DNA from 2 places in the Acidovorax sp. M2(2025) genome. Region 2 is predicted to be linked to the other one. Evidence: riboswitches for the same ligand, from Rfam matches in the RefSeq annotation. Region 2 holds a riboswitch; the other holds the start of a gene.
What was found. Region 2 has a riboswitch for glycine ahead of ACOYR3_RS03720 (D-amino acid dehydrogenase). Riboswitches for the same ligand answer to the same signal wherever they lie in the genome.

Region 1: linked by a shared signal. The riboswitch ahead of gcvT (glycine cleavage system aminomethyltransferase GcvT) and the one ahead of ACOYR3_RS03720 (D-amino acid dehydrogenase) in region 2 are both predicted to bind glycine.

What each region holds. Positions count from the first base shown of each region.
Region 1 is NZ_CP186262.1:3,004,688-3,019,556, forward strand. Features, by position in the region: gene ACOYR3_RS13960 (hydantoinase B/oxoprolinase family protein) at 1-502, opposite strand, end outside; gene ACOYR3_RS13965 (TRAP transporter substrate-binding protein) at 599-1,567, opposite strand; gene ACOYR3_RS13970 (TRAP transporter large permease) at 1,607-2,905, opposite strand; gene ACOYR3_RS13975 (TRAP transporter small permease) at 2,927-3,436, opposite strand; gene ACOYR3_RS13980 (TRAP transporter substrate-binding protein) at 3,560-4,531, opposite strand; gene ACOYR3_RS13985 (putative hydro-lyase) at 4,557-5,381, opposite strand; gene ACOYR3_RS13990 (LysR family transcriptional regulator) at 5,697-6,599, opposite strand; gene ACOYR3_RS13995 (Lrp/AsnC family transcriptional regulator) at 6,713-7,165, opposite strand; gene ACOYR3_RS14000 (TRAP transporter substrate-binding protein) at 7,589-8,560, shown strand; gene ACOYR3_RS14005 (TRAP transporter small permease) at 8,648-9,142, shown strand; gene ACOYR3_RS14010 (TRAP transporter large permease) at 9,139-10,416, shown strand; glycine riboswitch at 10,426-10,533, shown strand; glycine riboswitch at 10,547-10,673, shown strand; gene gcvT (glycine cleavage system aminomethyltransferase GcvT) at 10,720-11,877, shown strand; gene gcvH (glycine cleavage system protein GcvH) at 11,974-12,348, shown strand; gene gcvP (aminomethyl-transferring glycine dehydrogenase) at 12,492-14,869, shown strand, end outside.
Region 2 is NZ_CP186262.1:797,571-812,439, forward strand. Features, by position in the region: gene ACOYR3_RS03715 (hypothetical protein) at 230-379, opposite strand; gene ACOYR3_RS03720 (D-amino acid dehydrogenase) at 610-1,929, opposite strand; glycine riboswitch at 2,024-2,150, opposite strand; glycine riboswitch at 2,151-2,240, opposite strand; gene ACOYR3_RS03725 (2-keto-4-pentenoate hydratase) at 2,395-3,180, shown strand; gene ACOYR3_RS03730 (hypothetical protein) at 3,211-3,714, opposite strand; gene ACOYR3_RS03735 (hypothetical protein) at 3,934-4,314, opposite strand; gene ACOYR3_RS03740 (ABC1 kinase family protein) at 4,311-5,648, opposite strand; gene ACOYR3_RS03745 (DUF2867 domain-containing protein) at 5,641-6,210, opposite strand; gene ACOYR3_RS03750 (TetR/AcrR family transcriptional regulator) at 6,207-7,043, opposite strand; gene ACOYR3_RS03755 (hypothetical protein) at 7,258-7,884, opposite strand; gene ACOYR3_RS03760 (hypothetical protein) at 7,881-9,686, opposite strand; gene ACOYR3_RS03765 (capsule biosynthesis protein) at 9,801-11,045, opposite strand; gene ACOYR3_RS03770 (beta-3-deoxy-D-manno-oct-2-ulosonic acid transferase) at 11,042-12,076, opposite strand; gene ACOYR3_RS03775 (polysaccharide biosynthesis/export family protein) at 12,086-13,168, opposite strand; gene ACOYR3_RS03780 (hypothetical protein) at 13,186-13,512, opposite strand; gene ACOYR3_RS03785 (hypothetical protein) at 13,509-14,243, opposite strand; gene ACOYR3_RS03790 (HAD family hydrolase) at 14,263-14,869, opposite strand, start outside.

The sequences.
Region 1 (14,869 bases), 2.2 Mb from region 2:
TGCGCAGGCCGCGGCCATAGGCGGCCAGCAGCTCGCCGCGCAGCCCCGGCTCGTCCAGAGGCTGCATCACCGCCCCCTGCGCGCCGATGCGCTCGCGCGCCTCGATCACCTCGGCATAGAGCAGCTCGGGGAGCACGATGTGGCGGTCGAACAGGCGCGGGCGGTTTTGGTACGCAATGCGCAGCGCGTCCTTGAAGCCCTGTGTGGTGATGAGCAGCGTGGGCTCGCCCTTGCGCTCCAGCAGCGCGTTGGTGGCCACGGTGGTGCCCATCTTCACGCACTCCACCAAGTCAGGCGTCACCGGTTCGCCGGGCTGCAGGCCCAGCAGGTGGCGAATGCCGGCCACCGCCGCGTCCTTGTACTGCTCGGGGTTCTCCGACAGCAGCTTGTGCGTGACCAGGGTGCCGTCCGGGCGCTTGCCCACGATGTCGGTGAAGGTGCCGCCCCGGTCGATCCAGAACTGCCAGCGGCTGCCATGGGGGTTGGTGTTGGTTGCTTGCATGGTGTTGAAATGCGTCAGAAAGAAAGGAAGAACAGATAAGAAGACGAACGAGCACGCAATGCGCGAGGCGGGGCGGAGCCGTGCCCGGCAGCGCGATCAGCGCTGGAAGTAGTACGGAATGAAAATCTTGTTGGCCTCGTTGCCCACGGACTGCACCCATTCGCGCGAGAAGCGTTCGCCCAGGCGCTTGAGTTCGGCGTCCAGCTCGGCGGGCGCGCGGCCCACCTGGATGCCCTTGCGCTGCAGCTCGCCCACCGACTCCTGCGCGATGGTTTCGCTCAGCGCCCAGCCCCGGGCCTCGGCCTCGGCGGCCACCTGCGTCACGGCCTGGCGCACCGGTGCCGGCAGTGCGTCAAATGCCTTCTGGTTCACGAACACGATGTTCTTGGGAAACCAGGCGTTGATGCCGTAGTACTGCCGGATCTGGCCCCACACCTGGTTCTCCACGCCCGTGAGGGCCGAGGTGATCATGGAGTCGAGCTTGCCCGCGGCCAGCGCCTGGTTGACCTCCACCATGGGCACGTCCACCGGCGTGGCGCCCAGCAGCTCGGCAATGCGCACGGTGGCGGGGTTGTAGGTGCGCATGCGCGTGCCCTTGAAGTCGGCAGCCGACTTGACCGGCGCCACCGAGAACAGGCCCTGCGGCGGCCAGGGCACGGCATACAGCACTTTCAGGCCCCGCTGCGCGAAGTGCCCTTCGATCAACGGACGCTGCAGGTCCCACAGGCGGCGCGCGTCGGCGTAGCTGCGCACCACGAAGGGCACGGCGTCGGCGCCGGCAATGGGCATGCCTGGCACCAGGCTGGTCATGATGGTCTCGCCCGCCTCGGCCTTGGCGTCCTGCACAGCCTGGGGGATGTCGCCTAGCTTGAACAATGCGTTGTTGGCGTGCACCTCAATGCGCAGCGCACCGGCCGAGGCACGCTCCACCTCCTGGGCAAATTGCACGATATTGCGCGTGTGGAACGACTCCGCGCGGTAGCCTGTCGCCAGCTTCCACACGCTCTGCGCGCACAGCGCCGGGGCCGCGGCCAGCGCGGCCAGCAACAACACAAGGGCTTTCATGGCAGGACTCCTGGGCGGCGTTCTGGTGGCGAAAGCCGGTCAGCCCTGCATCTGGCGGGGCAGCCAGAGCACGACATCGGGCGCGAAATACGTCATGATGACCGCGGCGATCATCAGCACGAACAGGGGCAACGCAGTGCGCGCAATCCAGGTGACCTCGCGCCGCGTCATGCCCTGCAGCACGAACAGGTTGAAGCCCACTGGCGGCGTGATCTGCGCCATCTCCACCACCAGCACGATGAAGATGCCGAACCACACCAGGTCGAAGCCCGCGGCCTCCACCGTGGGCAGCAGCACGGCAATGGTCAGCACCACCATGGAGATGCCGTCCAGGAAGCACCCCAGCAGGATGAAGAACACGATGAGCAGCAGCATCAGCGCGAACGGCGACAGGTGCAGCGCGCCGATGAACTCGGCCAGGTGGCGTGGCAGGCCGATGAAGCCCATGGCCAGCGTGAGGAAGGCGGCGCCCGCCAGGATGAGGCCGATCATGCAGTACACGCGGCAGGCGGCGAACAGGCCTTCCTTGAAGGCCGCCCAGTCCAGCGAGCCCTCGATCTTGGCGAGGATGAGCGAGCCGGCCACACCCAGCGCGGCCGCTTCGGTGGCCGTGGCAATGCCGCTGTAGATGGCGCCCAGCACCACGACGATGAGCGAGACCACGGGGATCAGGTGGCGCGAGGCGTAGAGCTTCTGCGCAAAGCTCAGGCGGGCGTCCGGCGCAGGCACCTTGTCCTTGTTGAACAGGGCCCACACGATGATGTAGCCCATGAACAGCGCGGCCAGCAGCAGGCCCGGGATCACGCCGGCCAGGAACAGCTTGGAGATGGACACGTTGGCGGCCACGCCGTACACGATCATGATGATCGAGGGCGGAATGAGCAAGCCCAGCGTGCCCGCCCCGGCCAGCGTGCCCACGGAGATGTCCTCCGGGTAGCCGCGCTCCTTCAGCTCGGGCAGCGTGATCTTGCCGATGGTGGCGCAGGTGGCGGCAGAGGAGCCCGAGATGGCGGCAAAAATGGTGCAGCCCACCACGTTCACGTGCAGCAGGCGGCCCGGCAGGCGCTCCAGCCACGGGGCCAGTCCCTTGAACATGTTGCTCGAAAGCTTGCTGCGGAACAGGATCTCTCCCATCCACAGAAACAGCGGCAGCGCCGTCAGCGTCCAGCTGGAGGTGGAACCCCAGATGGTCAGCATCATGCTGTCGCCCACCGGGCGGCTGGTGAAGAGCTCCATGCCCAACAGCGCCACGGCCAGCAGCGACAGGCCGATCCACAGGCCCGAGCCGAGCACTGCGAACAGCGCCACGATCAGGCCGAAAGCAATAAGGATGTCCATGTTGTGTTCTCCTTGCGGGTGTTACTCGGAGCGGGCCGATTCGGACACGGCCATGAAGGCCACGCCCTGCAGCCGCAGCACCAGCGCGTGGGCAAACGACAGCGCAAAGCCAATGCAGCCCAGGGCCATGCTGATCTGCGGGATCCACAGAGGCGAGGCGTCCGCCGCGGGCGAGATGTCGTGCGTGGCGTAAGAAATCCACACAGAGCGCACGGCGTAGCAGGCGATGTAGACCGTGAGGACCAGCGCGCTGGCCAGGCAGAACCACTCGAAGGCCGAGCGCAGGCGTGCGGGCAGGCGGTCCAGCACCAGCGTCACGCGGATGTGGTCGCCGTTTTGCAGCGTGCCGGGCAAGGCAAAGAACAGCGCAGCGGCAATGGCGTAGCCCGCATAGGCGTCCAGCCCATCAATGTTCAGATGGATGACCTCGCGGGCAAAAACGCCCAGCGTGACGGCCGCGAACGCAGCCAGCATGGACAGGCCGGACAGCAGCATCAGCAGCCTGTAGAAATTGCGGACGAGTTTGTCCATGGCGTACTCCCGGTAACGCTTGAAAAGTGAAGGGAAAGGAAAGGAAAGCGGCGGCGCGGTGAACGGCCGGCGGCGCGTGCCCGGCACGGCCCCCGCCGCGCGCGGGGACCGGTGCGGGCGGACTTACTTCTTGCGGTAGGCGTCGATGATGGCCTGGCCCTCGGTGCCTGCGGCCTTTACCCAGTCGGCCGTCATCGCGTCGCCAATGCCGGCCAGCTCCTTCTTGATGCTGTCGCTGGGTTCGGCCACCGTCATGCCCTTGGCGGCAAGTTCCTTCACGAACTCCTTGTCCACCCGCTCGCTGGTGGCCCAGCCCCGCGCTTCGGCGGCTGCGGCGGCCTTGAGCACGGCCTCCTGCAAAGGCTTTTCCAGCGCATCAAACGCCTTCTGGTTGACCACCGTGGCATTGCGCGGCAGCCAGGCGCTGACCGGATAGAAGTACTTGACCTGTTCGTACAGCTTGGACTCCACGCCGCTGGCGCTGGAGGTCAGGAAGTTCTGCACCGTGTTGGTCGCCAGGGCCTGGCCCAGCTCCGACAGCTGGATCGTGACCGGCTGGGCCTTGAGCAACTGCGCGATGCGCGTGGTGGCCGGGTTGTAGGCCCGCATCTTGGTGCCGACAAAGTCGGCGGGGGTGCTCACGGGCTTGAGCGAGTACAGGGATTGGCCAGGCCAGGGCACGCTGAAAAGCACCTTGATGCCCTGCGACGCCAGCAGCTTATCTTGCGCGGGCTTGGCCGCCAGGTACAGGCGTTTGGAGTCGGCATAGCTCGTCGCCAGGAAGGGAATGGAATCCACCCCGAAGAGCGGGTTCTCGTTGGACGCGCCCGAGAGGATGAACTCCGCCGAGGGCACCTGCCCCGTCTGCACGGCGCGCTTGATCTCGTTGGCCTTGTAGAGCGAGCCGCCGGGATGCAAAGTGATCTTGAGCTTCCCGCCCGTGAGCTGATCGACTTCGTTGGCAAACTGCTGCACGTTCTGCGTCTGGAAGCTGTTGGCGCCGTAGCCGGTGGGCAGGTCCCATTTGACCTGGGCCTGGGCCTGGGCCAGGCCCATGCCGAGGGCGGCCGTCATGCACAGTGCGATTTTTTTCATGAGGAGACTCCTGGAGGGTTGCCGCTTAGAAGCTGGCAAGGTGGTGGTTGAGAAGGTCGGTGATCAACATGCAGCCCGGCGCATGGGTGATGCAAAACGCCGGCTGGGCATTCAAGATGGCGGACTGCGGCGTGACGCCACAGGCCCAGAACACGGGAATCTCGCCCGGCATCAGCTCCACCGCGTCGCCGTAGTCAGGCAGGGCGATGTCGGCAATGCCGATGAGGGCGGGGTCGCCGATATGCACCGGCGCGCCGTGCACATTGGGAAAGCGCGAGGTGACCTGCACCGCGCGGATCACGTCCACCGCGGGCATGGGCCGCATGGACACCACCATGGCGCCGCCGAACGGCCCCGCGGCCTCGGTGGCGATGTTCGTGCGGTACATGGCCACGTTCTTGCCTTCGTTGATGTGGCGCAGGCTGATGCCGGCCTCCTGCAGTGCCGCCTCAAACGAGAACGAGCACCCCAGCACGAAGGTCACCAGGTCGGGCCGCCACAGGGCCGTGATGTCGCCCACTTCCTGCGCCAGCTCGCCGTGGCGCCACACGCGGTACTGCGGCACATCGGTGCGGATGTCGATGCCCTCGCCCAGCGAGGGCAGCGCCGTCTGGCCGGGCTCGCTCACGGCCAGCACCGGGCAGGGCTTGGGGTTGCGCTGGCAAAAGCGCAGGAAGTCGCCAGCCAGCACCTCGGGCAGGATCACCAGGTTGCCCTGCACGCGGCCGTGCGCCAGGCCGCTGGTGTGCGACGCCCAGGCGCCTTCACGAATCACGCTGCGCACATGGCCGGGGGTGTTGATGCCTTCGGAACCGAATACTTCCACCGCGGCTTGAACTGCTGAATCCACCATTTTTCCTCGCATTGAGAAATGTCAATTGCATGACGTTGGGGCGGATTGTGTGGGGGTGCAACCGGGCTGGCAAATTCAAAAACTTTCTATCAGCTCATCGATTTTTTCGATGTTCACCATTGGTGAATTGCGAACCAAATTGGTGCCAAGGGTTAACCCCTATGCACCACGCCAGCGCAGTTTCAGGGATAACCCTGAGCGCTGGGACGGGCCTGCAGACGCCGCAACGCAGCAACGCAGCAAGGCCACGGCGCGGCGCCGCCGACCCGCGGCGCGCGGGCGGCACGGCGCTCAACGATGCTGGGAGGTAGGTCAGCCGCGCTTGCGTGCAGCGGCTGGCAGTGCGTCGATGAATGCAAGCGCCGACCGAACGACGGCCTCCATCGCCGGAGAGGACGGGTCTTCACGGTAGCTCACATGGATGGGCAGGGGCCGCAGCGCGGCGTCGCAGGCCAGCACGCGCAGGTCCGGGAAGGCCAGCATGCGCTGCACCGCCAGGCGCGGCAGCGTGGCCACGCCAAAGCCGCCCTGCACCAACTGCACCATGGCCGAGATGGACGAGATGGTGTGCACGCAGCGCGGCTCCACCTGCGCATGGCGCAGGGTATCCAGCAGGTACACATGCGGCTGGGAGCCGCGCTGGAAGGTCAGGATGTCGGTGTCTGCAAAGTCCTGCAGCGTGTACCTGCGCTTGCGGTGCAGCTTGCTGTTGCCCACGAACACCATCTCCATGGGCGCCAGGGCTTGGCTGCGAATCCCGTCGGCCGACGCGGGCAGTGCGGCAAAGACTGCGTCCAGCGTGCCGCGGCGGACCTGGTCGAGCAGCACGGGAGTGGGCTCCACCGTCAACTCCAGCTCCAGCAGCGGGTTGTCCTTGCGCAGCTGTTCCACCCATGGAATCAGCCACGAATGCAGCACCGATTCAATCGCCCCCAGGCGGAAGGACACCTCCAGCGGCGCCCCTGAACCCATCTCGGCCTTGAGCTGGCGCTGCAGTTCCAGCATGCGCCGGGCGTAGCTCAGGAACCGCGTGCCCGCGACAGTGAGCTTGAAGTGCTTGTCACGCCGGTCCAGCAGCAGCACGCCCAGCTCTTCCTCCAGCGCTGCGATGCGGCTGGACATGGCCGACTGCGTGAGGAACAGCTTCTCTGCGGCGCGCGTCACGCTCTTGAGGGAGGCCACCCAGTAGAAGGCTTCAACAAAACGCAGGTTCATGGACGGTGCTCCGCAGGCGGCCAGCGGTGCTGGCTCGCTCGAGTTTGCTATTGTTTCAGTAGCTGCTTGCGCTTATCCGCAAAGCGCTGGCGGCCATTTTTATTCAAGAATTTTCACCCCAGCGGCAGGTCCGCCTTCTTCAGCGTGCGCAGCACAAAGCTGGAGCGGCTGTGCCGGATGCCCTTGATCTTGTAGAGCTTCTCGCGCAGCAGGCGCTCGTAGTCGCGCGTGTCCTTGACCACGATGCGCAGCAGGTAGTCGTAGTCGCCCGACACCAGGTGCGCTTCGATCACCTCGGGAATGCTGGCCAGCGTCTCGCCAAACTTTTCCAGCGTGTTGTCGGAGTGGCTGTCCAGCGTGACCTGCACCAGCACCGTGTCGGCCAAGTCCAGCGCCTGCGGGTTGATGCGCACCGTGTAGCCCTGGATGACGCCCGCCTCTTCCATCTTCCTGATGCGGCCCCAGCACGGCGACGGGCTCAGGCCCACGGCCTGGCCGATCTCTTGCAAACTGGCGCGGGCGTTGCCCTGCAGCACAGCGAGAATTTTTCTGTCCAATCGGTCCATCGGGCTAATTATTCACGCAACTCGATTGACGCAGAAAATTATTCTGCAATCGGCACAATACTCACCAAATTCAGAAGATTCGTCTCCACCGCGCAGCGCATACTTTCTTCCATCAAGGCGCTCTTACCGGAGTGCACGAAATGGCAAGGCCCCGGCTGGTTACCGCCAGCGCGGGGCCGTTGGCATGGCGGCGGGCGCACCACGGCAGCGCCCCATCCGCGCCGAACGCAAGACACCGGGCGCCGCCATGCGCCGGCGCTACGGCTGCCCAGAACCCCCTGCAGTTGATAAGCACGCTTACCAGCACAAACCCGGATGCCCGGTGCGATGCTGCACCGCCATAATTTGTGCGAGGCCTGGGGCCGCCCCTGCGGGGCGCCGCGCGTTCTTCCGCCCCCGCCCACTATTCCAACAGGAGACAGCATGCAACTGACCAAACTCGTCGTCGGCCTGGGCCTTGCGCTCGGCTTTGTGGCGTCCGCGGCTGCGCAGACCACCATGCGCATCAGCATCTCGACGGCCCAGAACTCCCACCAGGGCGTCGCCATCGACACGTTTGCCAAGGAAGTCGAGAAGCGCACGGGCGGCCGCTACAAGGTGCAGACCTTCTACAACGGCGCCCTGGGCGGCGAGCGCGAATCCATCGAGGCCGTGCAGCTAGGCACGCAGGAGCTGGCGTTCAGCTCCAGCGGCCCCGTGCCCAACTTTGTGCCCGAGACGAAGATCCTGGACGTGCCCTTCCTGTTCCGCGACAAGGCGCACGCCCGCGCCGTGCTGGACGGCCCCATCGGGCAAGACCTGCTGTCCAAGTTTGACGCCAAGGGTTTCAAGGCGCTGGCGTGGGCGGAAAACGGCTTCCGCCACATGACCAACAGCAAGCGTGACGTGAAGGAGCCCGGCGACCTGAAGGGCCTGAAGATGCGCACCATGGAGAACCCGGTGCATATCGCTGCCTACAAGGGCTTCGGCATCATCACCACGCCCATGGCCTTCCCGGAAGTGTTCACCGCCCTGCAGCAAGGCACGGTGGACGGCCAGGAAAACCCCCTGTCGGTCATCATCTCGGCCAAGTTTGACCAGGTGCAAAAACACCTGTCGCTCACCGGCCACGTGTACTCGCCCTGCATCTTCCTGATGAACAAGGCCGCGTTCGACAAGCTGTCGGCCGCCGACAAGCAAGCCTTCCTCGACGCAGCCAAGGAAGGCGCCAAGGCCAACCGCGCCCGCGTGGACGAAGACGATGCCAAGGGCGTGGCCGACCTGCGCGCCAAGGGCATGACCGTGATCGACAACCTGGACAAGGCCAAGTTCGTGGCGGCGCTGGCGCCCGTGAATGCCGAGTTCGAAAAGCAGTTCGGCAAGGCTGCGCTGGACAAGATCCGGGCCGTCAAGTAACCCGCAACGCGTGCGGCGGACGCACCCGTTGCTCCTGGTCCTGGCTTTCAACGCCCGTTTGCCGCGCGCAAACGGGCTTTTTCATTCATGAAAAAAATCTTTCTTCAATGGGAACGGTGGAGCACCGGCGCCGCCATGGCGGGTGCCTGCCTGATGCTGGCCCTGGCATCGCTGCTGGGCATGTTCCAGATCGTCATGCGTTTCGTGCTGGAGCAGCCGGCCGAGTGGACCGAGGTGCTGATCCGCTTCAGCCTGATCTGGATGGTGTTCCTCGCCATTCCTGCGGCCTTTCGCCAGGGCGCCATGGTGAGCGTGGACGTGCTCTACCGCTGGAGCCCGCCCGCCCTGCGGCGCGTGCTGGATGCGGTCGTGAGCCTGGCCGCGCTGGCGCTCATCGCGGTCATCGTGTGGTTCGGCTGGGACTACGCCCAGCGCGGCGGCGTGCAGTCGATGGCGGGGCTGGAATCGGTGTCGATGTTCTGGGCCTATGTCGCCATGCCGGTGGGCGGCCTGTTCAGCGCCGTCGGCATCGTGGGCAACTGGCTTGACCCGCAGCGCCAGGAACTGGAGACCGCGCAATGACCCCCACCATGCTCGTCACCATGGTGCTGTGCTTCGCACTCACCGTCTCCGTCGCGGTGTCCATCGGGCTCGCGTCGATCGTTGGCATCCAGGTGTCCAACGCCAACATGCTGATCTCGGTGAAGGAAATGTTCGCCTCAATCAACAAGTTCCCGCTCGCGGCCATTCCCTTCTTCATCCTGGCGGGCAACCTGATGGAAACCGGTGGCATCTCGCGCCGGCTGGTGGAGTTTGCCAAGAGCATCGTGGGCGGCGTGCAAGGCGGCCTGCCCATGACCTGCGTGCTCACCTGCATGATCTTTGCGGCGGTGTCGGGCTCGTCGGTGGCCACCACGTTCGCCATCGGCGCCATCCTGATTCCGGCGCTCATCAAGCATGGCTACCCCACCAGCTACGCGGCCGCGCTGCAGGCCACCAGCGCCGAGCTGGGCGTGATCATTCCGCCCTCCATTCCCATGATCCTGTACGGCGTGAGCGCCGAGGTGTCGATTGGCGAGCTGTTCATCGCAGGCTTCGGCCCCGGCATCCTCATCAGCCTGGCGCTGATGAGCTTCGTGTGGGTGTATTGCAAGATCAAGGGCTGGGGCAAGAACGACGGCGACGGGCGCATGCCCCTGGGCCGCGCCACCTTGCAGGCGGGCTGGGCATTGCTGATGCCGGTCATCATCCTGGGCGGCATTTATGGCGGCGTGTTCACGCCCACCGAAGCGTCGGCCGTGGCGGTGTTCTATGCGCTGTTGGTCGGCGTGCTCATTTACCGCGAGATCAAGCTGCGGGACTTGTACGCCATCCTGCGCAAGTCGGCCATCTCGTCCGCGGTGATCATGTTCATCATCGCCAACGCGGGCCTGTTTGCTTTTCTGATCACGCGCGCCGGCGTGCCCGACGCGATCGGCCACTGGCTGGAAGGCGTGCTGCAATCGCCGGCCATGTTCCTGCTGGGCGTCAATGCGGCGCTGTTCCTGATCGGCATGTTCATCGAGACCAGCGCCGCCATCATCGTGCTCGCCCCCATCCTCGCCCCGGTGGCCCAGCACTTTGGGGTGGACCCGGTGCACTTCGGCCTGATCATGGTGGTGAACCTGGCGCTGGGCATGATCACCCCGCCCTTCGGCGTGAACCTGTTTGCGGCGTGCACGGTGGCCCGGATTTCGCTGGACCGCATCGTGGGCCACCTGCTGCCGTTCGTCTGCGTGATCCTGGTGTGCCTGCTGGTCATCACCTACGTGCCAGGCATTTCGCTGAGCCTGCGCGACCTGGTGTACGCCAAGTAGGCATTACAATCGTGGCCGTCAGGAGAGAGTGCCCCACCTTCGCAACGAAGGCAGCGCGGCACCGCCGAAGGCGCAGGCAGCTGCCGAACGCTCAGGCAAAAGGACTGGCAACCGCCCGCAGCGATGCGGGCGTTACCTTGCTGGAGAGAGATGGTCCCGCCGCATCGCGCGATGGGCCATCCACCGAAGGAGCAAGCCGCGCGGCCAGCCAGGGCGCCGCGGTGAATCTCTCAGGTAAAGCGGACAGCAGGGCAAATCCCGCGATCCATGGGGTCGCGGCCACCATTTGCCCGGAGTTCCGCCTTGACCGCCACGCCCGCTTCCGCATCCGCCCCCCTGCTCACCACGCCCCTGAACGCCCTGCACATTGAGCTGGGCGCCCGCATGGTGCCGTTTGCCGGCTACTCCATGCCCGTGCAATACCCCGCCGGCCTGATGGCCGAGCACGTGCACACGCGCACGGCCGCGGGCCTGTTCGACGTGTCGCACATGGGCCAGCTCAAGCTCATCGGTGCCGATGCGGCTGCAGCCTTCGAGACGCTGATGCCCGTGGACGTGATCGACCTGCCCGTGGGCAAGCAGCGCTACGGCCTGCTGCTGACCGATGAGGGCACCATCATCGACGACCTGATGTTCTTCAACCAGGGCGTGGTGGACGGCGAGCCCACGCTGTTCGTCATCGTCAACGGCGCCTGCAAGGTGGGCGACATCGCGCACATCCAGGCCCGCATCGGCCAGCGCTGCAAGGTCGTGCCCATGCCCGACCACGCCCTGCTCGCGCTGCAGGGCCCGCAGGCCGTCACCGCCCTCGCCCGCCTGGCGCCCGGCGTCGAAAAACTGGTGTTCATGACCGGTGGCGCGTTCAGCATTGCGGGCTGCGACTGCTTTGTGACCCGCAGCGGCTACACCGGCGAAGACGGCTTTGAGATCTCCGTGCCCGCCGCCCAGGCAGAGACGCTCGCCCGCGCCCTGCTGGCCCAGCCCGAAGTGAAACCCATCGGCCTGGGCGCGCGCAACTCGCTCCGGCTGGAAGCGGGCCTGTGCCTGTACGGCAACGACATCGACACCACCACCACCCCGCCCGAGGCCGCACTGAACTGGGCCATCCAGAAGGTGCGCCGCACCGGCGGTGCGCGGGCGGGCGGCTTCCCCGGCGCCGACAAGGTGCTGGCGCAGATCGACAACCCCGCCAGCCTGCAGCGCAAGCGCGTGGGCCTGGTGGCGCTGGAGCGCGTGCCCGTGCGCGAGCACACCGAGCTGCAAGGCACGGACGGCCAGAAGATCGGCGAGGTCACCAGCGGCCTGCTGGGCCCCACGGTGAACGAGCCCGTGGCCATGGGCTACGTGGATGCCGCCCACGCCGCCATCGGCACGCGTGTGAACGCCATCGTGCGCGGCAAGGCCGTGCCGATGGAAGTGCGGGCCATGCCTTTCGTCCCGGCCAACTACTACCGCGGCTGATTTCGCGGACGGCAGCGCATACGGCGTCCATTCGCCCCGTTCGCCCGCTACATTGCTGATTCCTTCATTTACCCCCTTTGCCTGAGGAGCTTCCCCATGACCGTCAAATTTTCCAAAGAACACGAGTGGATCAACGCCGCTGATGCCGCCGCTGCCGTGGTCGGCATCACCGTGCATGCGCAGGATGCGCTGGGCGACGTGGTGTTCGTGGACCTGCCCGAAGTCGGCAAGACCTACAGCCAGGGCGAAGTGGCCGGCGTGGTCGAATCCGTCAAGGCCGCTGCCGACGTGTACATGCCCGTCGCGGGCGAGATCGTCGAAGTGAACGAAGCCCTGCGCGCCGACCCGTCCCTGGCCAACAGCGACCCGCTGGGCGCCGGCTGGTTCTTCAAGGTCAAGCTGTCCGACGCCGGCCAGCTGGCCGAGCTGATGGACGAGACGACCTACAGCGCCTTCGCCGCCAACGCCTGAACGCCGGGCTTGCCGCACAAAGCGCCTCAAAAACCATAGCTGCTTGCGCTTTATCCATGCCGATCTCAGACCAAAATCGATCTGAGGTTGGCTAAAAACAAGCGCGAGCAGCTCCCCTTTTCATAGCAGACCACCGCCCCACCATGACCGCCGCCCTGCCCCTCTCCGCGCTGGAGAACGCCGCCGAGTTTTTGCCCCGCCACATCGGCATCGACGCGGCGGATGAAGCCCACATGCTGTCCGTGATCGGCGAGGCCTCGCGCCGCGCGCTCATCGACTCCATCGTGCCGCGCTCCATCGCCCGGGGCCGCGCCATGGACCTGCCGCCCGCCACCACCGAGGCCGCAGCGCTGGCCGAACTCAAGGCCATCGCCGGCAAGAACAAGCTGCTCAAGAGCTTCATCGGCCAGGGCTACTACGGCACGCACACCCCCGGCGTCATCCTGCGCAACATCCTGGAAAACCCCGCCTGGTACACCGCCTACACGCCCTACCAGGCCGAGATTTCGCAGGGCCGCATGGAGGCGCTGGTCAACTTCCAGACCATGGTCTGCGACCTGACGGGCATGCCCATTGCCAATGCGTCCATGCTCGACGAAGCCACCGCCGCCGCCGAGGCGATGACGCTGGCCAAGCGCTCCGTCAAGAGCAAGAGCAATGTCTTTGTGGTGGCCGGCGACGCCCACCCCCAGACCATCGAAGTCATCCAGACCCGCGCCAAGCCCCTGGGCCTGGAAGTGCGTTTGGCCAACTCGGCCGAAGAATGGAACACCCTGCTGGCGGGCGAGTACTTTGCCGTGCTGGCGCAATACCCCGCCACCAGCGGCCGCATTGACGACCTGCGCGCCGACGTGGAAAAGGCCCACGCCCAGCAAGCCGCCTTCATCGTGGCCGCCGACCTGCTGGCGCTCACCCTCATCACGCCGCCGGGCGAGTTTGGCGCCGACATCGTGGTCGGCACCACCCAGCGCTTCGGCATGCCCATGGGCGCGGGCGGCCCGCACGCCGCCTACATGGCCTGCCGCGACGAGTTCAAGCGCAGCATGCCCGGCCGCCTGGTGGGCGTGAGCGTGGACGTGCACGGCAAGCCCGCCTACCGCCTGGCCCTGCAAACGCGCGAGCAGCACATCCGCCGCGAAAAAGCCACCTCCAACATCTGCACCGCCCAGGTGCTGCCCGCCGTGGTGGCCAGCATGTACGCCGTGTACCACGGCCCCGAAGGCCTGCAGCGCATCGCCCAGCGCGTGGCCGCCTACACCGCCATCCTGGCCCAGGGCCTCAAGCAGCTGGGCGCCCCCGTGCGTGAACAGGCCACCTTCGACACGCTGAGCCTGCACACCGGCGCCGCTACCAAATCCATCGCTGCCCGCGCCGTATCCATGGGCGCCAACCTGCGCATTTACTTTGAAGAGTACCTGTGCCTTTCGCTGGACGAGACCACCACGCGCGCCGATGTCGAGCTGCTGTGGAAGGTCTTCGCCAAGGACGGCCAGACGCTGCCCACCTTCGACGCATTTGAAAACGGCGTGGAGCCGCTGATCCCCGCCGCGCTGCGCCGCACCAGCCAATACCTCACGCACCCGGTGTTCAACACCCACCACAGCGAAACCGGCATGCTGCGCTACATCCGCCAGCTGTCCGACAAGGACCTGGCGCTGGACCGCAGCATGATCCCGCTGGGCAGTTGCACCATGAAGCTCAACGCCACCAGCGAGATGATCCCCATCACCTGGCCCGAGTTTGCGAACGTGCACCCGTTTGCCCCTGCCGACCAGCTGCAAGGCTACCAAGCGCTGGACGAGCAACTGCGCGCCTGGCTGTGCCAGGCCACGGGCTACGCGGGCATCAGCCTGCAGCCCAACGCGGGTTCACAAGGCGAATACGCCGGCCTGCTGGCCATCAAGGGCTACCACGCCGCGCGCGGCGAAAGCCACCGCAACATCTGCCTCATCCCCAGCAGCGCCCACGGCACCAACCCCGCCAGCGCCCAGATGGCCGGCATGCAGGTGGTAGTGACGGCCTGTGACGCCAGCGGCAACGTGGACCTGGCCGACCTGAAGGCCAAGTGCGAGCAGCACAGCGCCCACCTGGCCTGCGTGATGATCACCTACCCCAGCACGCACGGCGTGTTCGAAACCAGTGTCAAGGAACTGTGCGCCCTGGTGCACAGCCACGGCGGCCGCGTGTATGTGGACGGCGCCAACATGAACGCCCTGGTGGGCGTGGCCGCCCCCGGCGAGTTCGGCGGCGACGTGAGCCACCTGAACCTGCACAAGACCTTCTGCATCCCCCACGGCGGTGGCGGCCCCGGCGTCGGCCCCGTGTGCGTGGTGCAAGACCTGGTGCCCTTCCTGCCCGGCCTGCCCGGCCAGGGCGACCAGCCGCAGGCCCCGGCCGCCGGCAAGGTCGGCCCCGTCAGCGCCGCGCCGCTGGGCAACGCCGCCGTGCTGCCCATCAGCTGGATGTACATCCGCATGATGGGCGCCGAGGGCCTGCAGGCCGCCACCGAAACCGCCATCTT
Region 2 (14,869 bases):
TTGAGAAGCCGCTGATTGTAGGGAACTGGGGGCGGGAGCCCGGCGCGCCGGGACCAATGGGGTGGTGGCCCGGTCAGCCGCCTTCGGTGGGCAGCCCCTGCGCATCGCACCCCGGCAAGCCGCCGCGCAGCCAGTACACCGACGTGAAGCCGCGCGATGCCGCAACCTTGGCGGCCTTGTATGCAGGACGTCCAGCACTTCCAGCACTTGGCCCCGTTGCAGGCAAAGATCACGGGCCTGGCCTTGTCGAGCGGGCCAGGCTTGTCCAGCGACTGGAAGTCATCCTCGCGGATGCGTTTGCCTTGTATTCCATTTCGGTGCGGGTATCCACCAGCACCGCGCCGCGCGCCAGCAGGCCGTCCGCTTCCTTGGCGCTCATGCGGCACAGGCGGGCTGGAGGGTGGTGAACAGCGCTTTGCCGCGCGCCAGCTCCGCGGGGTCGGCAGCGGTGGCGTGATGCCTTTGTATGCCGGGGCGGACATGCAGGCCGTGGAGCGCTTCATAGCGCAGGCCACGGGCGCGGCCGAGTAGCGCCGCCCGGCGCCCCGCGCGGTGCCTGGGCATTGCGCGCGAGGTGGGCGCCGCCGGCGGGCAGGCGGCTCAAGCCGCTCAAGCCGCCGTGCGCGACGGCACCAGGGCCGCGCCGGGGCGACGCCCCTGCACGCCCTGGAAGGCAAAGTCCACCTCCGGCACCCGGCCGCTCACGATGTCGGCCAGGGCCTGGCCCGAGCCGCAAGCGTGCGTCCAGCCCAGCGTGCCGTGGCCGGTGTTGAGGAACAGGTTGCCCAGGCGCGTGGCGCCGATCAGCGGCACGTTGCTGGGCGTGGCGGGGCGCAGGCCCGTCCAGAACTGGGCCTGCGCGGTGTCGCCCGCGCCGGGGAAGAGCTGCTCCACGCGGCGCACGATGGCCTCGCAGCGCACGGGGTTCAGGTGGCGGTCGTAGCCGTTCAGCTCCGCCGTGCCGGCAATGCGCAGGCGGTCACCGCCGCGTTCGCTTGTGTAGCGCGAGAACACGAGCTTGAACTCATCGTCCGTCAGGCTCACCTGGTGCGCCAAGCGCGCGTCCTTGACGGGCATGGTCACCGAATAGCCCTTGGCCGGGTAGATGGGCAATTCAATGCCCAGTGGCTGGGCCAGCAGCGGGCTGAACGAGCCCAGCGCCAGCACGAAGGCATCGCCGCGCACGCGCTCGAAGCGGCCTTCGGCATTGGTCACTTCCACATGGTCGATGCGGCCGGCCACCTCGCGCAGCGCGGTGATGTGGTGGCCCAGGCGGAATTGCACGCCTGCCGCCTCGCACAACCTGGCCAGTTCGCGGGTGAACTGGTTGGCGTCGCCGGATTCGTCCTCGGCCGTGTAGGTGGCGCCGGCCAGCTGCGGGCGGATGTGGGCGAGGGCCGGCTCAATGCGCACGGCCTCGTCGGCGCTGATGACCTGGCGCTCGCAGCCCAGCGCACGCATCTGCTCCGCGGGGGCGAGCGCGCCCTCGAATTCCTGGGCGTTGGTATAGAAGTGCAGGATGCCCTGCGTGCGCTGGTCGTATTGGAGGCCCGTGGCCGCGCGCAGCTGCTGCAGCACGCTGCGGCTGTAGGTGCCCAGGTTGACGATCTGCTCGATGTTGTGGCGCGTGCGCGCGGGCGTGCAGTTGCGCAGGAAGGACAGGCCCCACAGCCACTGCCGCATGTCCGCGCGCAGGCGGAACAGCAGCGGTGCATCTTCCTTGCCCAGCCACTGCAGCACCTTCAGCGGCGCGCTGGGGTTGGCCCAGGGCTCGGCATGACTCACCGAGATCTGTCCCCCGTTGGCAAAGCTGGTCTCGGCGCCGGGTGTGGCCTGGCGGTCGATGACGGTCACCTCGTGGCCGCGCTGTGCAAGGAAATACGCCGAAGTCACGCCGAGCAAGCCGGCACCCAAAACGATCACGCGCATGATTTTCAAAGCCTTTCTGGGCTCTGGCGCTTGATGGATGTGCGCAGACAGCTATAAATTTAATAGCATGCAGCTGGCGCGCTTCCGCCAAGCTGCCGCTCCCCCTGTCCTTGGTACCTGAGAGATTCACCGCGCACCCACCCGGGCTGCGGCTTGCTCCTTCGGTGCGCTACGCAGCCCCGTGGTGTCCGGGGCGGTGGCGTCTCTCCAGACGGCTTTTGAAAAAAGATGCAGTACGGAACCTGAGCGTGCATGGGAGTTTGCGCCTTCGGTGACGCGGGCGGTGCCGCGTGCTCTCCTGCGGGGCTGATTCTAGGAAGCACTGCGGCGCCCACCGGCATCTTGCCGTGCTAATGGCCGGCAATCGTTGCTGATGCGAGCAGGGCCGGGTGGCCATAATCCGTCGCACTGCTGTTTCCCTCCACCCAACCAACGGCCTGCGCCCCGCACGCCAGGATGCCTTCCATGCCCGACACCGCTTTTGATGCCTTTGCCGCCGCTGCCGTCCTGACCATGGCGCGCCAGGGGCGCATGCCCCGGCCGCTGGACTTGCCCGCGGGGCTGCGGCCGCGGGACGCCGCGCAGGCCTATGCGGTGCAGGACGCGGTGGTGCGCGAGCGCGCGGAGGTGGCCGGCTGGAAGGTTGGGGCCGCAAGCCCGCAGGCCCAGCCCGCGCGTGCGGCCCTCACCCGCGATTCCGTGTGGGTGGCTGCCGGAGAGCCGCCGACCGTCCGGCTCGCGGCCGCGGATTTTGCGGTGGTTGGCGTGGAGGCCGAACTGGTCTATGAGCTGGGCGCCGACCTGCCTCCCCGAAGCACACCGTACGGCCCCGAAGAGGTGCTGGCTGCCGTGGTTTCGGTGCGCGCCGCTATCGAGGTGTGCGACACCCGCTTTGCCGCCTGGGCGCGACAAGGCGAGTGGAGCCGGCTGGCCGACCAGGCCTGCCATGGCGCCCTGGTGGTGGGCTCCGGCTCCGCCGACGTGGCGGCGGTGCGGCCCCTGCAGCAGCCGGTCTGCCTGTGGGTGAATGGCGAAGCGGCGGTGCGGCACGCTGCAGGCGGCAACCCTGCGGGCGACCCCTTGCGCCTGCTGGCATGGCTGGCCAGCGGCGGCGCCGCCAGCCTGGGTGGATTGCGCGCAGGCCAGTGGGTGACTACCGGCTCCTGCACGGGGACGGTGCTGGTCGCACCCGGCACCGAGGTGGTCGCAGACTTTCCGGGGCTCGGGTCCGCCGTGCTGCGCGTGGACTGAGGCGTTCACGCGCCGGCCACCCGCCGTGCGTCAGTGGCGGTACGGGTTGTCGGGGCGGCGGTCGTAGCGGTTGGGCACGCCGTCGCGGTCGTGGTCGCGGGGCCGCTCGTAGCGATTCGGGATGCCGTCACCGTCGCGGTCCCGGTCATACCGGTTGGGAATGCCGTCGCCATCGCGGTCCCACCCGCCGGGGCGCATCTCCCAGCGGCCGCCGTGCTCCACCCAGCGAGGCTCGCGGTAGTAGTAGCCCGGGCGGGCCTTCACCCAGTAGCCCTGCAGCCACACATAGCGGTGTCCGCGCCATTCCCAGTGGCCGGGCACCCACACCATGCCACGGCGGGCATGGGGCATGACTTCGTGGCGGGGCGGCGGCGGCGGGCCGTACTGGACAACGACGGGCGCGGCCGGGCGGTATTGCGGGGGCGGACCCGACTGGATCACGACAGTGGCGCTGGTCTGTGCCTGCGCCACGGTGGCGGTGCCCAGGGCGGACAGCAGGGCGACGGAAACAGCGGCGAGTGCATTGCGGTGCATGGTGGTCTCCTTGGCGCCTGTTCAACGTTCTCACGCGGGTTCTGGAGGACATGTCCGAGGCGTCTGACAAGTGATTCCTTGCGGAACCGGAGCCTTCATGGTGCGTGCGGGTTGTCAAGCCGGTGTAGGCGTTTGGCGAAGACTTGTGACGTAGTGTTTCCCGACCGTGCGAAAGGCCGCAATTCCGTGATGTTTTTCACGCTGCCGCCGCCCGCCGGGTCAGCGCCACCAGACGAGGGCGGCCACCGTGAGCAGCGCCACCCAGGCGGGGTGCCGGCCGTCCGTTGCAAAGAACACCAGCAGCCCGCTGGCGAGCGTGGCGGCGCCCGCCACATCGGCCACCCAGGCGTCCAGGTCGGGGTCCGCAGGCACGGTGCCCAGGCGCCACAGCAGCGCGCTCAAGGCCCAGCCCAGCACGGTGGCCAAGTGCCAGGTGCCCCACAGGATGCGCACCTGCCGTTCGCGCAGCACCGGCTGCCCCGCGGTGGGCACCACGCCGCGCGTGCGCAGCGGGCGGAAGACCCGCAGTTCCCCGACCACCGAGTGGGCCGCACCCACCACCGCGAGGCCCACCGCCGCCAGGACCAGTGCGGTGTTCATGCCGGCGAATGCGGCCCGCTGCCGTGGATCTGGGGGTGGTGCGTGTGCACGCGCGCGCCCAGCAGGGTGAGCAGGTGCATGAGGCCCATCCACATGCGTTCGAAAACGGGCATCTCGCGCGGCACCTGCACCAGATGTTCCCCCAGCACGCGCTGGTGCGCTGGCGGGGTGAGGGGCACGGGGGCCTTGGTGCCGAAGTCGAACACCGGCCGGGTGAACGGCTCCACCTGCCAGGCCTGCATCTCTGCCAGCACGGGGGCAATGTCGCGCGCATAGGTGGGCACGGCCAGGTCCGGGCGGGCCAGCCCCAGGGCCTGGTAAGCCTGCAGCACCTGCGCATCGCGCTGCGGATCGCCCGCCGGCCGCAGCAGGGCCGACCAGGCGCTGGCCACGTGGTGCCGGAACGGCGCGGACAGCTCGCGGGTACAGCCGAAGTCCAGTACCCCCACCGCGCCGTCCGGCGTGAACACGAAGTTGCCGGGGTGCGGATCGGCATGCACCCTGCCGAGCACGAAGGTGCAGTGCAGGAACCAGTCCCACAGGCGCTGCCCCGCCTGGTCGCGCAGCGCCTGGCGGGGCCGCGTGGCCAGCCAGGCCTGCAGCGGCTGGCCGGGCAGGAACTGCTGCGTGAGCACCTGCGCCCGGGTGTGCGACAGCACGGGCCGCGCGATCACCACACCGGGCTGTGCCGCGTGCTGCGCAAACCACTGCAGCTGCGCCGCCTCCTGCAGGTAGTCCACCTCGCGCAGCAAGGTGGCCTCGATCTCGTCCATCACCGCCTGCACAACGGGTGCTTCCGGCAGGGGCAGGTCGGTGTGGGCCAGGGTGCGCAGCACGCCGCGCACCAGCTGCATGTCGCTGGCGATGGTGCTGGCGATGCCGGGGTACTGCACCTTCACGGCCACCGTGCCGTGGCCCGCCAGCTGGGCGCGGTGCACCTGGCCCAGGCTGGCGGCGGCAAACGCGGTGGGCTCGAAGTGATCGAACAGCGCCTCCGGCTCCTGGCCGAACGCCTGGCGGAACACGCGGCCCACCAGCGCGCGGTTCAGCGGCAGGGCCTGGCAGTGCGCGCGGGCCAGCTCGCGCCGCACGCCCTCGGGCAGCAGCTGCGGGTGCATGCTGAGCAGCTGCGACACCTTCAGCGCCGAGCCGCGCAACTGCCCCAGCGCGCCAAACAGGATGCGGCCCACGGCGGCTTCATGCTCGGCCTGGGCCGCGGGTGTGCGGCGGCGGGTGCGGTGCCCCACCTCGGCCATGCCGATGCGTGCGGCGGCCAGCCCGGTGATGGCGCTGCGGGCCAGTTTGCTGGTGCGCGGGGCGCGGTCGCTAACCATGCTGTGCCAGGCGCTGCGCCGTGTCGCGGGCGATGACGCGGTGGAAGGGCGTGACCACCGCCATGTAGGCGTGGCCCAGCAGGTTGTGGATGTGCACCACGGTGCTCAGCACCACGGTGGGCGCGGCGCCCGGGGCTGCGGCGCGCTTGCAGATGGAGACCTGCACGTCCAGGTGCCGGTCGTCCTGGCCCATCACCACTTCCGTGTCGCTCAGGTGCCGGATGCGGAAGATGCCCACGCGGTCGCCCACCCGGTAGCTGCGCGCGTCGTTCAGCGCGCGGCCGCTGGCGGGCGGGTGGCCGTCGTGCAGCTGGCCCAGGTCCTTCAGACCGACGAGCCGCACGGCCTGGTTGCGCACGGCCATGAGCGCGCGTGTCCACGCCGGGGTGCGCGCGGCCACGTCCAGCCACGCCTGCAGCGACGGGCGCTCCGGGTGCCGGTCGGCCACCTCATAGGCATCGAAAAAGTGGGCGCCGGGCAGCGTGGCGTGGATGGCGGTGCCGGGCGGCACCTGCGTGGCGCGCACGGTGGGTACAGCCTGGGGGGGCGAGGTGGCGGTCATGGGGTGCCCTTCCTCTTTTTGCTGGCGGAGGCTGCTGAAGGCCGTGCTGCACGGGGTTTGCGGGCGGGCGCGGGCGGCGCGTCCTCCCCGGCCTGCTCCCGCCGCGGTGCGCTGCCCACCGTCTGCCGGGCCAGCTGCAGCAGCCCTAGCAGCCCGCTGCGGTGCTGGGCCATGCGGGCCATCTGGCTGCGCAACACAAAGCCGCCCAGCTGCAGCACCCGGTTGACCAGGCCGCTGCGCAGCGTCTGCACCAGCACGCCCAGCGAGAGGTCCACCAGCTGCGCGGTGTCGGCAAACTCGTCGGAGGTGTCGCCCAGCCAGTACGTGACCACACCGGCGAGGTAGTCGGTGTACAGGCTGCCCGCCACGCCCTTGAAGTCGCAGGGCTCGATCTCGCCGCTGGCCTCGGCGGCCTCCAGAAAGCTGGCCACCGCTTCGCGCAAGCGCTGGCGCGCGGCCAGCGGCTCGGCCAGCATGGACAGGGGCGAGCGCTGGGCCAGCGTGCGCACCTGCGCCACGAATTCCCGGTCGGCCAGCAGGTGCTCGAGCACCGCGTCCGTCAGGCGCTGCAGCTTTTCCTGCAGCTGGTAGCCAGCGAAGCCCGGGGTCTGCAACGCGGCGTCCAGCGCCTGCTGCACCGCGTCGTCCAGGTAGCCCACCACGATGCGGTCCTTGGTGGGAAAGTACTTGTAGATCGTGGCGTCGCCAATGCCGGCGGCGCGTGCGATGTCCTTCATCGTCGTGCCGTCAAAGCCCTGGCGGGTCATCAGGTCCACCGCGCTGGCCAGGATCTGGCGGCGCGTGGCCTCTTGCTGCTGGCGGGTGGTTTTCATTTCATAAAAATGAAGTTTTAAGTTGATTAAAGAATAGTTATTTTTGTTTAAAGCGTCAAGCGCGTTGTTCTGCGGCCGGCAGGGACGCGCACGGCCGTCCCTGCCGAGGGCCGGCGTCAGAGGTTGGTGCAAGGGGGAAGCCGCCGCGGGGCCGGCAAGGGAAAGGGGCCGCTGCCCCGGCGCGCTGTTGCAGCGCCCCGGGGCGGCCTCGCGGTCAGTGTTCTTCGGTGACGCTCAGGCCGCGGCGGAGGCGGTCGAGCCAATTGTTCAACCTGTTCACCACGCTGTGGCGCAGGCCGAAGAGGCCTTCCATGCGCGCAAAGCGGACCAGGTGGCGCAGCTGGGCGTTGATCTTGGATTGGCCCGTCACCTGGGGCTGGACATAGAACACATGGCCCGCGAAGCCGGCCACGTCGTGCAGGATGGCGTCGTCCACGACCAGCACCAGCACGCCAGGCCAATGCGCGCAGCCATAGAAGGCGATGCGCAGCTGGTTCATGGTGCGGTCGATGAGGCCCGCATCCAGGGCGGACGCATCAATGGCTGCGATCAGGGTCCCTTCCGTGCACAGCTCGCGCGCGGCGCGATGCACGCGTTCCACGTCCAGCATGGGCTGGTCGCGAAAGAAGTGATCGATCCAGGAGCGCATGGACACCGGCGTGGGCGCTGCAGCCAGTGCCGTCCCATCGGCCGTCTGGGGCTCCCGCTGCGCGGTGGGCAGGTCAATGACCAGGGTCTGCGGCGATGCGACCGTGGAGGCCAGCATCCGGTGGGCGATGGCCGTGCATGCAGGGCCATGATTCGTCCACGCCGACGTGGAAGCAATGAACACATGCATCATGCGCCTTCCTTCTGAGCGCTGCCCCGCGAATGGAAGGGCGTTGTCTGCAGGATCGCCCGGTAGTAGGCGAGCACCCCGCCTTCCAGGAAAACGAGGTCCTTGCGCGAGCGGTACAGGTAGAGGGCCGAGAGCAGGGTGCCCAGCCGCAGCGCCAGGGAGGGCTTGGTGAAATAGTCTTCCAGCGACTGGTAGAACATGCCTTTGGACGGGCGCAGCGTGAGGTGCCGGCGCAGCAACGGGTTCTTGATGAGCAGAGCGTCCACCGCCGACATCTTGTGGAACACGATGTCCCGGCAAATGTCGTCCACCATCGAATACGGCACCTGGTCAAACATCACGAGCTTTTCGAAGTCCGCGACGAACTGGCGCAGGGGGCCCTGCTGGACGGGTACCTTGGCGCGCTGGAGGATCCGGATGATGGCTTCGAACCGCGAGGCCGAATCAACCACCGCCTGGGACGGCAGCTGGAACTGCTCGCGGTCAGCGGAGTACTTGGAAACGAAGCGCTGCATGGCGCGCAGCGCGGACTCCTGGCTCACCTTGAGCGCGGGTTTGCGCCGGAGGGGGAGCACGGCCGTCCAGGCCCTGCGCAAGGTCGGTGCTCCCTTCAACTGCTCGACAAGCACACCGCTTTTGGCGCTGTTGAGCAGGGCCCGGGTCATGAGGGTCTGGGTCAGGGCAAAGGGATTGACCTTGCGGGGCACTCCGGCCGCGACGGCACGGTACGCCTGCTCGAGGTCCTCGAACTCGTTCCAATGGAGCAGATGCGTCTGCGGGACAAGGTTCCACACGGAGCGCTTGCACAGGTACATGCTGCCGGTGGGGTACGCAGCTTCGCTGTACTTGAGCGAATTGGCGGTATAGAAGCCGCTTTGATCGGACAGCGGAAACACCGAGGGGGAGAGGACCGAGGGGGCTTCGACATTGTTGTCGCGCATCAGCCCGGCCACGGGCATGGTCTTCAGGCTGAACGTCACGCCTGTGTCGGAGTAGCGCGACGGCACGCAGTTGTGATAGTCGTCGAACCACAAGCTCTGCATGGTGGTGAGGGGAAAGAAGTCCCCAAACCGCTTCACGGCCTCGTGGAAGTTCCTGGGGAGAAATACCCGGTCGTGAATGATGCAAAGATTTGGATGCCGCGCCTCCTGGGCCAGGCGGTTCTTCTTTTCACCAATGCGCAGCGGCGGCGCGGGAATGTCTTCTCCCACGATGCGGACCTTGTCGAAGTATTTGAAATTGGCGCCGGGGCGCCCGCACAGCAGGATCTCGGCCGTGGGCACGTCCAGTTCCAGGATCCGCTCCACCGTCTTGTTCAGCGGCGTGGCGTCCTCGGGCCCCACGGGAATGCCGAAGGTCCAGGCATCCAGGCCCGCATCCTGCTCGGCGGGCAGCAGGGCCGTCTTGGTGAACCAGCGGATGCCGTCGTCGGTCGCTGCCTCGCTCTGCAGTGCCCCCGCGAAGTAGTCCCGTGCAAGAAACGGGGTGTCCACGAAATCCGCCGCCATGCCGATGCGCCCACCCACCGGCAGGGCGTGCGCAGCGTCCCAGAGGATGAGCGGTGCCAGCGGCGAGTCGCCCTCGACGCCGTAGAAGAGCAGACAGTCTGCCTGGAACTGCAAGAACCGCGAAGTGGCATTCACGTGCCGGATCCGCAGGTCGGGCTTGCCCGACTCCAGGTTGCGGAAAGTGACGAGTGCCGCCGTCTGGGCGAGTGCCTTGCATACGGCGCGGGGCACCGCCGCGCTGTGGGCGGGCCTGAAAGAAGCCACCTTGGACATGTGGCGCAATTGAATGATGGGCATGGGGTGAAGGTGCTGGATGGGGCCGGGACGGCCCGCGCAACTGCGGCGCTCGCCGGGAGCGCGTGCGTGATGGCGCGGGCCTTTCCCGGCAATTGCCGCAAGCATGGTTGGTGGCTAGACGGACAACCGGCTGGGCGCCGGGCCGCCCTGCGGGGCGCGGGCCACGGCAAAGCCCCGGATGGGTTTGTAGAAGTTGTCGTTGATCTGGGTGGTCGATATCACGGCCGCGCGAAACCGGCGGTACAGCTCTGCGTCCGGCTTGTGGGCTGCGGGGCTGGCCAGGAAGTCCGACAAGGAGCCCTGGTGCGTCAAGCCTGCGAATCCGTAAAAGGCCTTGCCCATCACATGGGTTGCCACGCCCTGGTGGATGGCGGACAGCCCCACGGTCGAGTTGATGACCACGGCGCCGGCGGCGTGGTCCAGCAAGGTGGGCAGGTGCTGGTCGTGCAGCACGTAGACCCGGTCCGCCAGCCCCAGGCCGGCGGCCTGCTTGCGGATCCAGCGGCCATACTCACGGTACGCCCGGTCTAGCGGGTGGTGCTTGAAGGCCAGCACGTGGTCCTGAGGGGCATGCTGGGCGAACGCCTCCAGGGTCTGCACTATGAATTCGCGCACGTCAGCATAGCCGCTATGGACCGTTACCTGGGCGTCGTTGTGGACCTGCAGCGGCACCAGGACAAACTTGCCGCTGAATGGGCCGACCAGCAGTTCTTGCAGCCCTCGTTCCCGGGACAGGAAGTACAGCTTGCGTGCGTATCCGCGCAGCCAGCGGCCGGCCTCTGCGGGCACGTTGAGGCTGCGGTGGTGCCGGTAGAAGGGGGTCAAAGGCCATAGCAGCGCTGCCATCAGCCAGTAGGTGCAGGCCTGCACGGCCATGGCCCGGAACGTCCCCGGGCGGGCGGGCAGAAGGCCCGGCTCCCCGTCCCCGAGGGGCCAGTCCGCGTACGCGGTGGCCACGGTGGGCAGCGCGCTGTGGCCGTTCACGCCGCCGCGTTCGCAGGTGATGAAGGCCGGCCGGAAGTAGCCCTCTTCAAACACCCAGACCGCCACCCCCAGCGCCTTCGCCAGTTCGATGGCCACGCGGTGGATCGGGCGGCAGTCCCCGAAAAGCCATACATCGGTGATCCCGTGGGCCTCCAGCAGCGAGCGCAGCGCGCCTTGCAGCTTGTCCGCACGGCGGGTGAACAGGCGCCCCGTGGGAAAGAACGCGACATCCCCGCCATTGAAATTGAGCTTGCGAACCGTGGCGCCTTGCGCACGCAGCCACTTTGCGGCCCTCCAGAAGAAGGGTCCCACCGGACCCTGGAGAAGCACGACCCGGCGCCCGTGCCAGTTTTCCTGGAACAGCGGGTGCTTCATGCCGCGGACCTCCGCCGGAGAAGCCAGCCCCGCAGGCGACCCACCTGCAGGCCGGCGCGGCCCATCGCAGCCGCAGGCCGCATCTGCAGCCGTGCGAGGTAGTCCATGGCCGTGAACACATCCATGGCCAGGCCGGTGTCGGGATGCACGTAGGTGGGGTAGAGACCCAATGCGCCGTAGACCAGCTCGCTCAGCTCGAGCTGGCGCGAGCGCCGGGGGCAGGGCTGCAAGTCTTCGGTCAGGCCCCATCCCGCGTAAAACGGCTGGGCATGGCAGACCACCGGCTTCCCGGCGACCAAGGCTTCAAAGCCGGACAGGGAGTTCAGCACGTGCACTTCGTCAAACCATGGGAGTGCGTCCTGCAGGCTGACGCCTTCCATCACGGCGTCGGCCCACTGACCGGCGTCGTCGTCGGCGCCCTGGCGCAGCCCTGCAATGACATCGGGATGGCGCTTGTAGGCGATGAACGCCGCAGGGTGCCTGGCGCGCACCTGCGCCAGAAGGTCCCGGTTGGTCCGTACGGGCGTGCGAATCCCCAGCAGCGCCGCGTCGTCGGCAACTTGCCCGATCACCAGGACCTTGCGGCCGGGGTGGGCTTGGCAGCGGTCCAGGCTGCTCCACGCCTTGCCTGCGGGCAGGTTGTACTTGCTGAGCTTGTGCAGGCGCAGCGCGCGGATGAGACGCAGGCCCATGGCCCGCTGTGCGTCGCTGAAGGGCCGCGTTTCCAGCAGCGCTTCCAGGTCGGTCGGGCTGTGGCCCCAGTGGTGCAGGCCCTGCGTGTCAAAGGTCCAGGAAATGGGGGGTGCAAATGCAGCACCCAGGCCCACTGACCGCAGAAAGCCGTCTTCCACGCGCACAACGGTCGGGCTGCGGGCATGGAACCGCGCCGGCAGAACCCCAGCGCCCCACACGAAAACGCGTGCGCCGTCCGGCAACTGCCTCGACCAGGCCCGGATGGGGGTCACGCGCGCGCGGGTAAACGCTTCCAGACGCTTGCGCTTGAGGGGGCTGAAGCCGAAGCAGAAGTCCATGGCCGCGGCTCAGTTGTTCATCGTGTTCACTGCCGCCGCCGGCGACACCAGCGAGCCCACCAGCAGCAGGAACTTCTGCAGTTCGGCCGCCTGTGCATTGGCCACGTACACGATGTCGCCGCTGCTCACCGGCGTGTTGCGCATCACGAACAGGGCCTCCGGGCGGCTCAGGTCCAGGCGGTAGACGGTGGCCTCGCCGTTGCTCTGGCGTGCCAGGAACACCTCGGTGGGCGCGGCCCGGCTGTCGACCAGACCTCCCGCGCGCGCCACCGCTTGGGCCAGCGTGATGCCGGTGGCCTCGTAGGGCACCTCGCCCTGCTTGTTGACGGCGCCCAAGGCCACGAAATGCTGGGGCTGGTGGTAGAGGGTCACGACGTCGCCGGCGGCCATCACGACGTTTTCCCGGTGCTCGCGAATCACACGCTGCAGAGGCAGCTCCACCGTGGTGCCGGCCCGCGACAGCGAGACACTGACCTTTTCAACAGGCGCTGAAGCCCCGCCGGCAGCGGCAATCACGTCCAGGAGCCGTTCGTGCTTTTGCGACAGCGGATGGCGTCGGGCCGCGCGCACTTCGCCCACGATCGTGACCTCCTGGGCCACGCCGTTGACCCGCACAAGGGCCTGCGGCAGGTTGGCCCGGCCCTTGAGCGCTTCGCCAATCTGTGCTTCGACCCGCTGGGGCGTCTTGCCCACGACCTGGAGGCGCCCCGCAAACGGGACGTTGATGGACCCGTCCGTTTGCACGATCTGATCCGGCAGTTGCAGGGACCGGGCGCCGCCGAGGTTGTCGGCGGCCCCGGCCAGCAGCATGGCCGGCGCCGCCTCCAGGAGCGTCACCTGCACCACCTCGCCCACGGCGATGGTGTCGCGGTAGGCGGCCGCAGCGCCGAGCTGGGTGAAGCTGGTCTTGCGCTGGTCGGCCAGGGACGCAAGCCGCTGCGACTCCGGCAGATCGAGACGAACCAGATTCACGCCCGGCACGGACGACTGCAGCTGATCAGCCGCCGGGCCCGAGCGGGGCAGAAAGGAGGCATCGGAGGCGCAGCCTGCTACGGCGGCGCCGACACACAGGGCGAAGGCAATGGATTTCATGGAAATGGAGTGGGCGTTCAGGGCGTGCCGGGGTACTTGTCATCCGCCGCGCCGGGCAGCTTCACCACGACATTGACCGCGTCGGTCAGCGCTTCAAAGTCGGTCGGCTCCAGCGGCTTCAGGGTCACGATGTCGCCGGCGCCGAACTCCCTTCCTGACATGCGGATGCGGCCGCTGACGACCACGGTGACTTCAGTGGCCAGCTTGTGGAAATGCTGGGCCTCCCTGTCGCCCGCCTTGTACGTTTTCACCGCCACTTCGACCGCGTGGGTCTGGACCACGCTGGGGGTGAAGCTGCCCACGAACCAGCCTTTGACCATCTGGGAGAGGTGATGGACTTTCACGCCGCGACCTGCTGCATGTGTGCGTCTTCGAAAGCCGCGATCTGCCGCTCGGACTTGAGGGGCAGGTAGTGGCGCGACTCGATGGGCAGCGCCCCCACCTTGCGACCCTTGAGCAGCAGCTCGTTGAGCAGCGGGGCCACGTAGTACCGGCCTTCGTGGTGCGCGTCCTTGCGGATGGCCGACTCGATGGCGTCAATGAAGTCGCCAACCCTGCGAAACCAGAAGAAGCCGGTGGTGGCGTTGCGGCTGATGGGCATGCACTGCGCAGCCTCGCTGACCAGACCGTCCTGCACCTTGACGTAGGAGTAGCGGGGATGGACGGAGGGGAAAACCAGGGTTGCTGCGTCGTACTGCTTTGCGCGGAAGCCGGCGACCAGGGCCCCCAGGGGCTCGTCGATGAACTCGTTGGCGCTTACGATAACCAGCTCGTCATTGGCGTCCAGCTCGGCTGCAGCCAAGAGGGCCGTGCAGGCTGCGCCCTTGGTGTTGCTGGGCACCTTGACCAACGCGGCTCCCGGGCTGATCAGGTCGGCAATGCTTGCGAGCCGGTACTTCTTGACGTCCTGCGCGAGAAACGCGAAACAGACCTTCCGGTCCGGGATCTCGTGGACCTTCTGGCAGAGCTTTTCCAGCAGGCATTCGCCGTCCATTTCACTCAGAAAGCCGGGGTATTCGCGCTGGTCTCGGCCCTTGTTGCTGGCGGCCAGGATGAGAACATGGGTGGTGTGCATGGGAACTCCTCCTGTGCCGTCACGCGGCGATCTGCGCCGTGCTCAGGACGTTGATCTCGTTGATGCGGGCCATGATGTTGGTGATGTTCGTGTCCGCCACGTCCTCGACAACGAGCACGTGGGCGCCGGAGGCCATGGCCGCCTTGATGCCGTTTTCGTTGTCCTCCACCACCAGGCATTCTTCGGGCTGCAGCGCGAAGCGCTCCATGGCCTTGAGGTAGATGTCCGGCGCCGGCTTGGACTTGGCAACATCCTGGTTGGACAGCATCAGGTGCAGATAGGGGGCGAGGGCGGCCTTCTCCATCATCAGTTCGACCGTTGCCCGGATGGAGTTGGAGCAGACGGCGAGCTTGAACCCATTGCGCTGCAGCTGCGACAGCGCTTGCTCCTGCAGGAACCGCGGACGGCAGAGCGTATGGACGATCTCCACCGTGTACTGCTGCTTCAGGTCGTTCAGGAATGGGTGCAACGCGCGCGGCAGGCCTTTTTCCACGCTCAGCATCTCCAGCTTCTTTTTCGTGGGCAGGCCATCGAAGGTCGTCTCGTGCTCGTGGCGAGAGATCTCCATGCCAAAGTGGGCGAGTGCCCGGTTCAGCGATTCATAGTGCCAATCCTTGGCCTCGATG